2 regions of the Brevibacillus choshinensis genome follow, and region 2 is predicted to be linked to the other one. Evidence: riboswitches for the same ligand, from Rfam matches in the RefSeq annotation. Region 2 holds a riboswitch; the other holds the start of a gene.
The links. A riboswitch is a leader RNA that binds a small molecule or an ion and turns the genes downstream of it on or off. The one in region 2 is predicted to bind S-adenosylmethionine.
Positions count from the first base shown of each region.

Region 1: linked by a shared signal. The riboswitch ahead of JNE38_RS05835 (ABC transporter permease) and the one ahead of JNE38_RS02650 (methionine ABC transporter ATP-binding protein) in region 2 are both predicted to bind S-adenosylmethionine.

Region 1 is NZ_CP069127.1:1,075,201-1,079,942, reverse strand. It holds gene JNE38_RS05840 (ABC transporter permease) at 1-928, opposite strand, end outside; gene JNE38_RS05835 (ABC transporter permease) at 933-1,865, opposite strand; SAM riboswitch class I at 1,975-2,079, opposite strand; gene JNE38_RS05830 (DoxX family protein) at 2,297-2,707, opposite strand; gene JNE38_RS05825 (M56 family metallopeptidase) at 2,781-3,632, opposite strand; gene JNE38_RS05820 (BlaI/MecI/CopY family transcriptional regulator) at 3,636-4,061, opposite strand; gene JNE38_RS05815 (DMT family transporter) at 4,162-4,742, opposite strand, start outside.
Region 2 is NZ_CP069127.1:481,901-486,642, forward strand. It holds gene JNE38_RS02640 (GerAB/ArcD/ProY family transporter) at 1-159, shown strand, start outside; gene JNE38_RS02645 (Ger(x)C family spore germination protein) at 140-1,300, shown strand; SAM riboswitch class I at 1,440-1,558, shown strand; gene JNE38_RS02650 (methionine ABC transporter ATP-binding protein) at 1,663-2,676, shown strand; gene JNE38_RS02655 (methionine ABC transporter permease) at 2,677-3,342, shown strand; gene JNE38_RS02660 (MetQ/NlpA family ABC transporter substrate-binding protein) at 3,398-4,243, shown strand; gene JNE38_RS02665 (peptide ABC transporter substrate-binding protein) at 4,436-4,742, shown strand, end outside.

The DNA.
Region 1 (4,742 bases), 590 kb from region 2:
CCAGTGCATCCTGCAGACCGTCCCCGAGTGCGTTGCACGCGAACATGGTAAGCGAGATCATGAATCCCGGAAAAAACAGCCGCCACCACTGCCCGCTCAGCACAACCGCCAGCGCGTCGTTGGCCATCGTTCCCCAACTGGCCGTCGGCGCTTGCACGCCCAGCCCGAGGAAGCTGAGAAACGACTCGGCGAAGATCGCATGCGGAATCGTAAAGGTCAGGTTGACGATGATGACGCCGATTGTATTGGGCAGCAGATGCTGGAGGATGATCTTGGCATGCGAGGTTCCCAGCTTTTCAGAGGCCAGCACAAACTCCTGCCGTTTGATCTGCATGATTTGCCCTCTGACCAAGCGGGCCATGCCCACCCAGCCGGTCAGCGAAAGGGCAATAATGATCGTTGCGAGTCCGGGCTCCAGAATCACCATCAGCAGGATCACCACCAGCAGATACGGGATGCTGTAGAGAACTTCAGCCATCCGCATCAGGATATTGTCCACACGGTCGCCCAGCTTGCTCCTTCCTGCCATGTATCCGGAAATGCCGCCGATGCATACTCCGATCACCAGGTCGATGGCAGCAGCAGCCACACCGATAAACAAAGAGATCCGACCGCCCATCCAGGTACGCGCCCACATGTCACGGCCCAGGTCATCCGTTCCAAACCAGTGCTCGCCCGACACCTGCAGATTCCCCTGCGTCAACGACTGGTCATGCGGGCTGTAGGGAACGAGCATCGGTCCGATGATCGAGAGGGCCACCACTGCCGCGAGCAGGATAAACCCGAGCATCGCCAGCTTGTTGCGGCATACCCGCTGCAAAACCTCCTGCCAATACCCAAGACTGGGACGTTCCGAATGTTCTTCGGTTATCCGGCTCCGGTCGAGTGGTCGAAACAGGGAATCCAGTTGTGTTGCCTGATTGGCCATAAAGCTACTTCCCTCCGCTCGTCAATCTGATGCGCGGGTCAATCACCCGATACAGCAGGTCGATGATGTACAAGGTAAAAATGAGCACAAAGCTGTAAAACACCGTCATTCCCAAAATCACAGGATAATCGCGGTTAAAAATGCTTTCCACGAAGTATTTGCCGAGCCCGGGAATGGCGAAAATCTTTTCCACCACGAAGGTACCGGTCAGCAGATTGGCAAAAAGCGGACCGATAAAGGTAAGCACAGGCAGCATGGCGTTGCGCATCCCGTGTCTGACGACGATGGAAAAGGTGCCGAGCCCTTTCGCCTCTGCGGTGCTTATGTAATCCTGCTGCCAAACCTCAAGCATGCTGGCTCGTACGAAGCGGGCGATAATGGCAAGTGGTCCGATGGCGAGCGCAAGCGTGGGAAGGATCGAGTGCTCCCAGCTCCCCCATGCGGCGACGGGCAAAAGCTCCCATTTGACCGCCATGTACTTGATCAATAGCGGCGCCAAAATAAAACTTGGGACGGAGATCCCGATGATCGCTGCGAACATGGACAGGAAATCCAAGCTCCGATTGTGATAGAGTGCCGCGATGATTCCGAGTGTGATTCCACCAGCCAGCGCGACAACAAACGACTGGATTCCCAGAACAGCCGAAGCGGGAAAGCCCTCTGCAATCAGCGTGTTCACGTCCCTCGTCTTGGACTGGATGGATGGTCCCAGGTCAAATTGCAGCAATCCTTTCAGATAAAGCAGGTACTGTACCGTGATCGGCTGATCCAGGTTGTACTCCGCCCGCATGTTTTTCACCACTTCTTCCGGAAGCATTTTGGCGTCAGACGCGAACGGGTCTCCCGGAATCAGGTGCATGATCGCAAACGTCACCGTGACAATGATCCACAGCGTAACCAGCATGAGAAAGCCACGCTTGACCGCATAATGAAACACGTTGTTTCCTCCTTTGCACAATACAAATTAAAACGATGCGAATACTATGAATTAGGTATATAGAAAGCCCCTCTCCGAAAAGAAGAGGGGCGATTTCACGATTCCCACCTTCTCATCTCTCAGAATAACTCCGCAGGATTTGGCACCGTATGGTTAATCAGACCAAGGTTGCCGGGTTTCATCGGGCCAGTCCCTCCACCGCTCTCGATAAGAATGTTCTATAAAATTAAATTTCATCCACAAAATTCATTTTTATCTTATCATTTTACTCGGATATGTCAATGCAGTTCAGTTACAATTGATTTTTCTTTATTTATGAAATTGCAGTCCGATCCTAGCCTCCCAAAGCATAAAAAAGAAACCCCGAAAACCCGGGGTTTCTCTCGCTCCCTGCCGATTGTTCAATCGGCTTTTTTCTTTGTCTCACATTCTTAATACGCTTTCTCCGCCTTTTTCTGTCCGATGGGCAGCAGTTTATCGACTGACAGAAGCGGACTGCCTGCCAGAACCAGATAAACGGACATCGCGAGCAGAGAGAGGTGCAATTCGTTGCCTGTGAAGAAGCCTCTTTCCGACGGCATGACGAACATGACGACGATCATGATCCATGCGAACAGCAGAGGAACGATTCGTGTTCCGAGGCCGATGAGGACGAGAATGCCTCCGAACAGCTCAATGGAAGCCACGACATTGGCCATCCAGCCTGGAATGCCGAGTGACGAGAAAAACCCAGCCGTGCCTTCGAGCGCCTGAAACTTGTCCAAACCGTGATTGATAAAGACAATTCCCAGGATGACCCGAACCAGCAAAGCTCCTACTTCCTGCATCGTTTTCGTATTCATATTACCTTCCTCCTCAAAAGGGGCTTGTCTATTCGTTTTAAACTACACAATGTAGTGTAAACCCGTAAAAAAATCAGGCCATAGAGACCCAGAATAGCTGACTTAACAAGATGATGACACTAACGGAAATAAAAACTGAGATTGTCGGCAGCTGAAAAGGTACCTCTTTCTTCGGGTCAAGCAGCCGCTGGATTCGGTAATTGATCGCAGTATCGGCAAAGGAAACATGAGCAGCTTGCATGACAGGCATCGTTTGTCTTTGCTTGACCAGCTTCAGCAAGGCACGTCCCAGATCTGCCATCCCTCCCGTTTGTTCCATCGCGTGACGGTCAGCCAAAACCTCTCTGACCACTTTATAATTCGTGTGTATATGCTTCAATACGGGGAGATACCAAAAAACGGTCGACAGCAAGGAAAGCAGGAACACCTTCAGCGGATCCGCATGCTCCTCATGGTAGGCCTCATGATGAATCACTGCAGCCAGCTCTTTTTCATCCAGCAAAGAGAGCAGCCCCGTAGACAACACGATTCGGCGGCGCAGCAGGCCGACAGTAAAGGCAAGCGGCTCGCGGCTGCTGACCACAATCACATCGTCCTTGCCGATTCGATACCTTTGGTTTACACGTGCAGTCTCACGTTCATCCAGACACTGCATGAGGGTTGTCTCAAAACGACGGCAGAGCCGAATTTGTCTGATCGTCATCCATACGGCCCAGGTAAACGTGTACAGGACCAGTGCGTCAAGCAAATAACCAGCAGAGGAAAAGCCAAGCGAGTGGATCGTCGTTTTGCACAGCTGCAGGAAGTTAAATTGCAGATCCCACCCCATCATGGTGTAAAACAGGTACATGCCCATTTGAATATAGACGAGTGCGGCCAACGTAAGCCCCGACAAAAAGAGGATTCGCGATCGATTTTCCCACATGGATCATTTTCCTTTTTTCAACAGATTGATTTTCTCTTCCAGCTTTTCCAAAAGAGCCGAATCCACATCTTCCAACTCATCGAGCATATGGCTGACAGCGAGCGGTCCAAACTCCTCCATGAGCTCGTGGGTCAATTCTTTGGATTGATTGTTTAGAAAATCGTGCTTGGACTGCACAGGCTGAAACAAGGATGTCCGTCCTGCCGCTCTTTTTTCCAGGAAGCCTTTTTCCACAAGCCGGTTCATGACAGTCATCACCGTGTTGAAATTGACCTGCTTGTCCGCTTCGAGCTTCTGCTGCACATCTTTGATGCTGAGCTCAGCCTCGTGTTCTTTTCCATCCCACAAAATGTCCATGATCTTCGCTTCAAGAGGGCCGAAGAAACGGTTCAAGCCACTCTCCTTCATCTTAAAGTGTTGCAGTTTCATTGCAGTCACCTCACACTACCCATTGTAGTGTTGACTTCCCGGGAAGTCAACAGGGCCCGGAGCATTTGCCGCTCCGAGCCCTTGTCTTCTCCGTATTCTGTCAAGCATCATAGGTCGCTGGAACGGTCCGCTTCTTGCCGCGGTAGTTTACGAGACAAATACTGAGGACAATTAACCCCAAGCCTGCCACCAGCGTGTACGTAAACGGCTCATGCAAGAACAGCGTACCTGTCGCCACGGCGATCAGGGGAACCAGGAAAGTAAAGGAAGCAATCTTGCTGGCATCTCCGCCATTCATCAGGTGGAAGTAGATGACAAAGGCAATCGGAACCCCGAAGGTCGCTCCAAATCCCAAGCCAAACATATAGCCGCCATTCCAGACGATGTCTGACCAGCTCTCAAACACCGTACCCGCTCCTGTCAGCAGCGCCCCCCCAATGATGAACTGGAGAGCCACCATCCACAAGGAATCGACCTTGCCGCTCTCTCTTTTGACGAAAATGACGCCCAGCGCCCAGCTGATTGCCGTGCAAATCGCGAGCACGACGCCCACGATGGAGACCTGTCCCGTGAAACCGTCTGCACTGACGGCCAGGATGCCGCAAAAGCCGATCAGCAAGCCGACGATTTTTTGCAGCGACATATTCTCACCGAGCCACAGCCATGCGAACAGGCCGACCA
Region 2 (4,742 bases):
GTAAGCCGAAATGAAATCAATAAATTGAACGACATTTTTGCCAAAATCGGCATGTATACGGCGTATTTGTACCCTTTCTTGCTTTTTGTGCTGGTCAAATGGAAGCAACGGAAAAGGCGCATGAAGGAGGGGACGGCTGATGCGACAGTCCACGAATAGTTCGTTTGGGACAGGCAAACGGTTTTTGAGCATGTGGTGTGCAGTGACCCTGCTGATCACGGGCTGCTCGGACAGGCAGATCTTCGACGAGACAGGGTTGGTGACCGTCGTCGGCTATGATCTGCAAAAAGACGGCAACACTCGGGGAACCATCGTCATGCCTTCGATCAATCCGGAAGCAAAAGAAAAAATCCAGTTGATTTCTGCTGTTGCGAAGACAAGCAAGGGCATCCGGGACCAGGCGAATTTACAGTCAGACAAGAGAGTGCTGGGTGGTCAGCTGCGTGTCGCTCTGTACAACGAGGCGCTGGCCAAACAGGGATTGGGAAGCATCGTTGACACTCTCTATCGGGATCCGTCCATCTCCAGCCGGCTGTATCTGTGCGTGTATGAGGGCTACACCTACGATTTGCTCACTTATCCGTACAAGGAACTGGGAAACATCGGGATCTACATGTACCGCATGATCGAGCAGAACGTGAGGGGGGAGAAAATCCCGTCTACCACGATGCACGAATTCTTCCGTGCTTACTACGATCACGGGATAGATCCGCAGCTACCCTACATCGTGAGAAAGGGAAACGAGATCCAAATCAAGGGAGTCGCTCTGTTTCAAGGCGATCGCTATGTAGGGTGGATCAGTCCCAAGGAGGCCTTTCTCATCAAGATGATCCATGGAAAGTTCAGGATTGGCAGCTACGACACGGCTGTTCCGTCCGAAGTGTTTGGCAAGCATGTGGAGCATCTGAAAAATAAAGCGAAGGATGTGCAGCTCGTTTTTGACACCATCTCTTCTAAATCGCGAGTCAAGCTGACGAAGGAGTCACCCGCCCACTTTGATGTGAAAATCAAGTTGAATGCGCGCATTTTGGAATTGACAGTCCCCTTGAAAGTGGATGAACCAGACATTTTGAGCATGATGGAACGAGCGCTGGAAAAAGAGATGGAGGGGAAGCTGCAGCGAATCGTGAAAAGAATGCAGGAGATGGATGTGGATCCGGCCGGGTTTGGGGTGATCTACCGAGCCAATCGCCGGGGAATGGGAAAGATGACGACCAGTGAGTGGCGGAAGATGTTCAAGGAGGCCACATTCAGGTTCAAGGTGGACGCAACCATCATTCGAAATGGTGTTATGGATTAAGTATCAATTAATTTGCATTGCAAAAAAACATTTTTTCCTCGTATTTCTATTGACGTACGTTTTTCAAAAGGGATATAATCCGATTTGTATCACGGAAACATTGAAATGCGAAATATGAACATAATATACGTGGAAATCTTTCTTATCAAGAGAGGCGGAGGGACAGGCCCTATGAAGCCCGGCAACCGGCCCAAGTCAATGACATGGGTGTCGCGGTGCCAATTCCTACAAGATTGAATGGATCTTGATAGATGAGAAGGGTGGATGCGAACGTTATAGACGTTGCAGCCCCTTTTTCGTTTGTTGAAAAAGGGGCTCATTATTTATCGATCATAGAAGTACTTGAATGGGAGGTGGACTCGTTGATTCAATTGCGTAATTTGCAAAAGAGCTATCAAGTGCAAGGAAAGACGATTCCCGCATTGCACGGGATCGATTTGACGATAGAAAAGGGAGAAATCTACGGGATTATCGGGCATTCCGGTGCCGGTAAGAGTACGCTCATTCGTTGCATCAATTTGCTGGAGCGTCCTACTGCTGGACAGGTGATTGTGGATGGGGTAGATCTGACCCGTCTGGATGACCAAAAGCTGCAGGAACAGCGCCGCCAGGTAGGCATGATTTTTCAGCACTTCAACCTGCTGTCTTCGGCAACGGTAGGAGACAATGTGGCGTTTCCGCTGAAATTGGCAAAGCGTCCAAAGCAAGAGATCCGCAAAAAGGTGGACGAGCTGTTGAAGCTGGTCGGGCTGGAAGCGCATCGGGACAAATACCCATCGCAGCTGTCCGGCGGTCAAAAGCAGCGCGTGGGGATCGCCCGTGCGCTGGCAAACGATCCAAAGGTGCTGCTGTGCGACGAGGCTACATCCGCACTGGATCCGCAGACGACCAATTCCATTCTGGCATTGCTGCTGGATATCAACCGCAAGCTGGGATTGACGATCGTCCTGATCACGCATGAGATGCACGTCATTCGCTCGATCTGCGACCGTGTCGGGGTCATTGACGGAGGTCGCATCGTTGAGTCCGGCAAGGTGCTTGAGGTCTTCCTGAAGCCTCAGCATCCGACCACTCAGGAATTCGTGGAGCAGGTAGCGGACTCATCAGAACTGCGTGAAGCAGTCGCTCATGAAAAAGCGACAAGCAATCGAACCATCGCACGAGTCACCTTCCTCGGAGAGCAAACCTATCAGCCGATTTTGTTCCAGACCATGCAAGAGACCGGTACGGTATTCAGCATCTTGCAAGGAACGATCTCGCGCATGAAGGATACACCGTATGGTCAGCTCGTTGTTGAGCTGGAAGGCGATGCACAGCAAAGCATGCGTGCAATTGAAACGCTGCGGCAGCGCGGCCTTGAAGTGGAGGTGATTTAAATGGGATTGACGCTGGAAAATGTGGACTGGAGTGAAATCGCAGAAGGTACCGGGGCAACGCTAACCATGCTTGGGTTCTCTACCTTGTTTGCGGTATTGATCGGTTTGCCGGTCGGTATCATCCTGTTCCTCACATCTCGGGGTCAGCTTTTGGAAAATCGCGCGTTCTACTCGATCGCTTCGATTGTCGTCAATATCTTGCGTTCCGTACCCTTCATCATTCTCATGATCCTGCTGATTCCATTCACCAAAGCGATCGTGGGCACATCCTTAGGCGTGCTGGGGGCAATCCCGCCGTTGGTCATCGGTGCGGCTCCGTTCTTCGCCAGACTGGTAGAGACCTCTCTGCGTGAAGTGGATAAAGGCGTGATCGAAGCGGCTCAATCGATGGGTGCCTCCAACTGGCAGATCGTATGGAATGTCCTGCTGCCCGAGGCGCGGTCCGGTCTGATCGCGGCGATTACGATTACGACGGTAACGCTCGTATCGTACACCGCCATGTCCGGGGTTATCGGCGGCGGAGGTCTGGGTGACCTGGCGATTCGCTACGGCTATCAACGCTTCCAGACTGATGTCATGATTGTTACTGTCGTGATTTTGCTCGTGTTGGTGCAGATCTTGCAATCCTTTGGGGACAGGCTGGTCTTGAAATTCAGCCGCAAGTAAGATCTTTCCATAGATAAAGCTTTACAAGAAGCAAAGAAAAAAAGGGGGATTTTCCGTGAAGAAATTAGTGGTATCTGTACTGTCTACTGTATTGGCATTCTCTCTGGCAGCTTGCGGCAGCAAGCCTGAAACAGCTCCAGCTCCAGCTGAAGGCGGTGCACAAGGCTCCCAAGGCGGCCAAGAAGTAACCCTGAAAATTGGTGCTACTCCCGTTCCGCATGCAGAAATCCTGAAATACATTCAGCCTAAGCTGAAAGATCAAGGTGTAAACCTGGAAATCAAGGAATTCACCGACTATGTACAACCAAACGTACAAGTAAACGAAAAACAACTGGATGCAAACTTCTTCCAGCACAAACCATACCTGGAGCAGTTCAACAAAGACCAAAACATGGACTTGCAACCAGTGACAGCGGTGCACATCGAACCATTCGGCGCATACTCCAAGAAAATCAAGAAAATCGACGAATTGGCTGATGGCGCAACAATCGCTCTGCCAAACGACCCAACCAACAACGGCCGCGCGCTGGCTCTTCTGGAGAAACACGGCTTAATCAAGCTGAAAGAGGGCGTAGGCATCAGCGGAACCGTAAAAGACATCGTAGAGAACAAGAAAAACCTGCAATTCAAAGAAGTAGAAGCAGCTATGCTGCCACGTGTACTGGAAGAAGTGGACCTGGCGCTGATCAACACCAACTACGCGCTGGAAGCGAAACTGGTTCCAACGACAGACGCTTTGATCCTCGAAGACAAGGAATCCCCATACGCGAACTACCTGGTAGCTCGTCCTGACAACAAAGATTCCGAAGCGATGCAAAAACTGGCGAAAGAACTGAACTCTCCAGAAGTAAAACAGTTCATCGAAGAGAAGTACAAAGGTGCGATCGTACCAGCATTCTAAGAATAAATTTAATTGATCTATAAACAATAAACCCAACTGGTCCATGTGGCTGGTTGGGTTTATCTTTTTTAATAAAAGTATAAATATTCATAAAATTAAATGAAATCTATCCAAACCCCATTCTCAAAACAGCTGCCAGTCGAGTATATTTTGGTGGAACTTGGAAATTGTTTGACAAGGGGGAACATTCAGATGAAAAAGAGAGTGAGTATGCTTGCTGGTCTTACATTGCTCGTCGGGACTGTACTGGCAGGCTGTTCCGGCGGAGGGCAACCCTCAGCAACGGAACCGTCCAAGCAAGAGACGGCTGCACCAGCAGATGAGAAAAAGCCGCAGGTATTCCGTGCCAATCTGACGAGCGAGCCTTCTACTGCAGACCCAGGCTTGGCCAAAGATGCCACTTCAGGGGCTGTCGTGCGCGCAACCTTTGACGGATTGACCCGTCTGGACAAGGATTCGAAGCCGATGAAATCGATGGCGTCTGATATCAAGGTGTCCG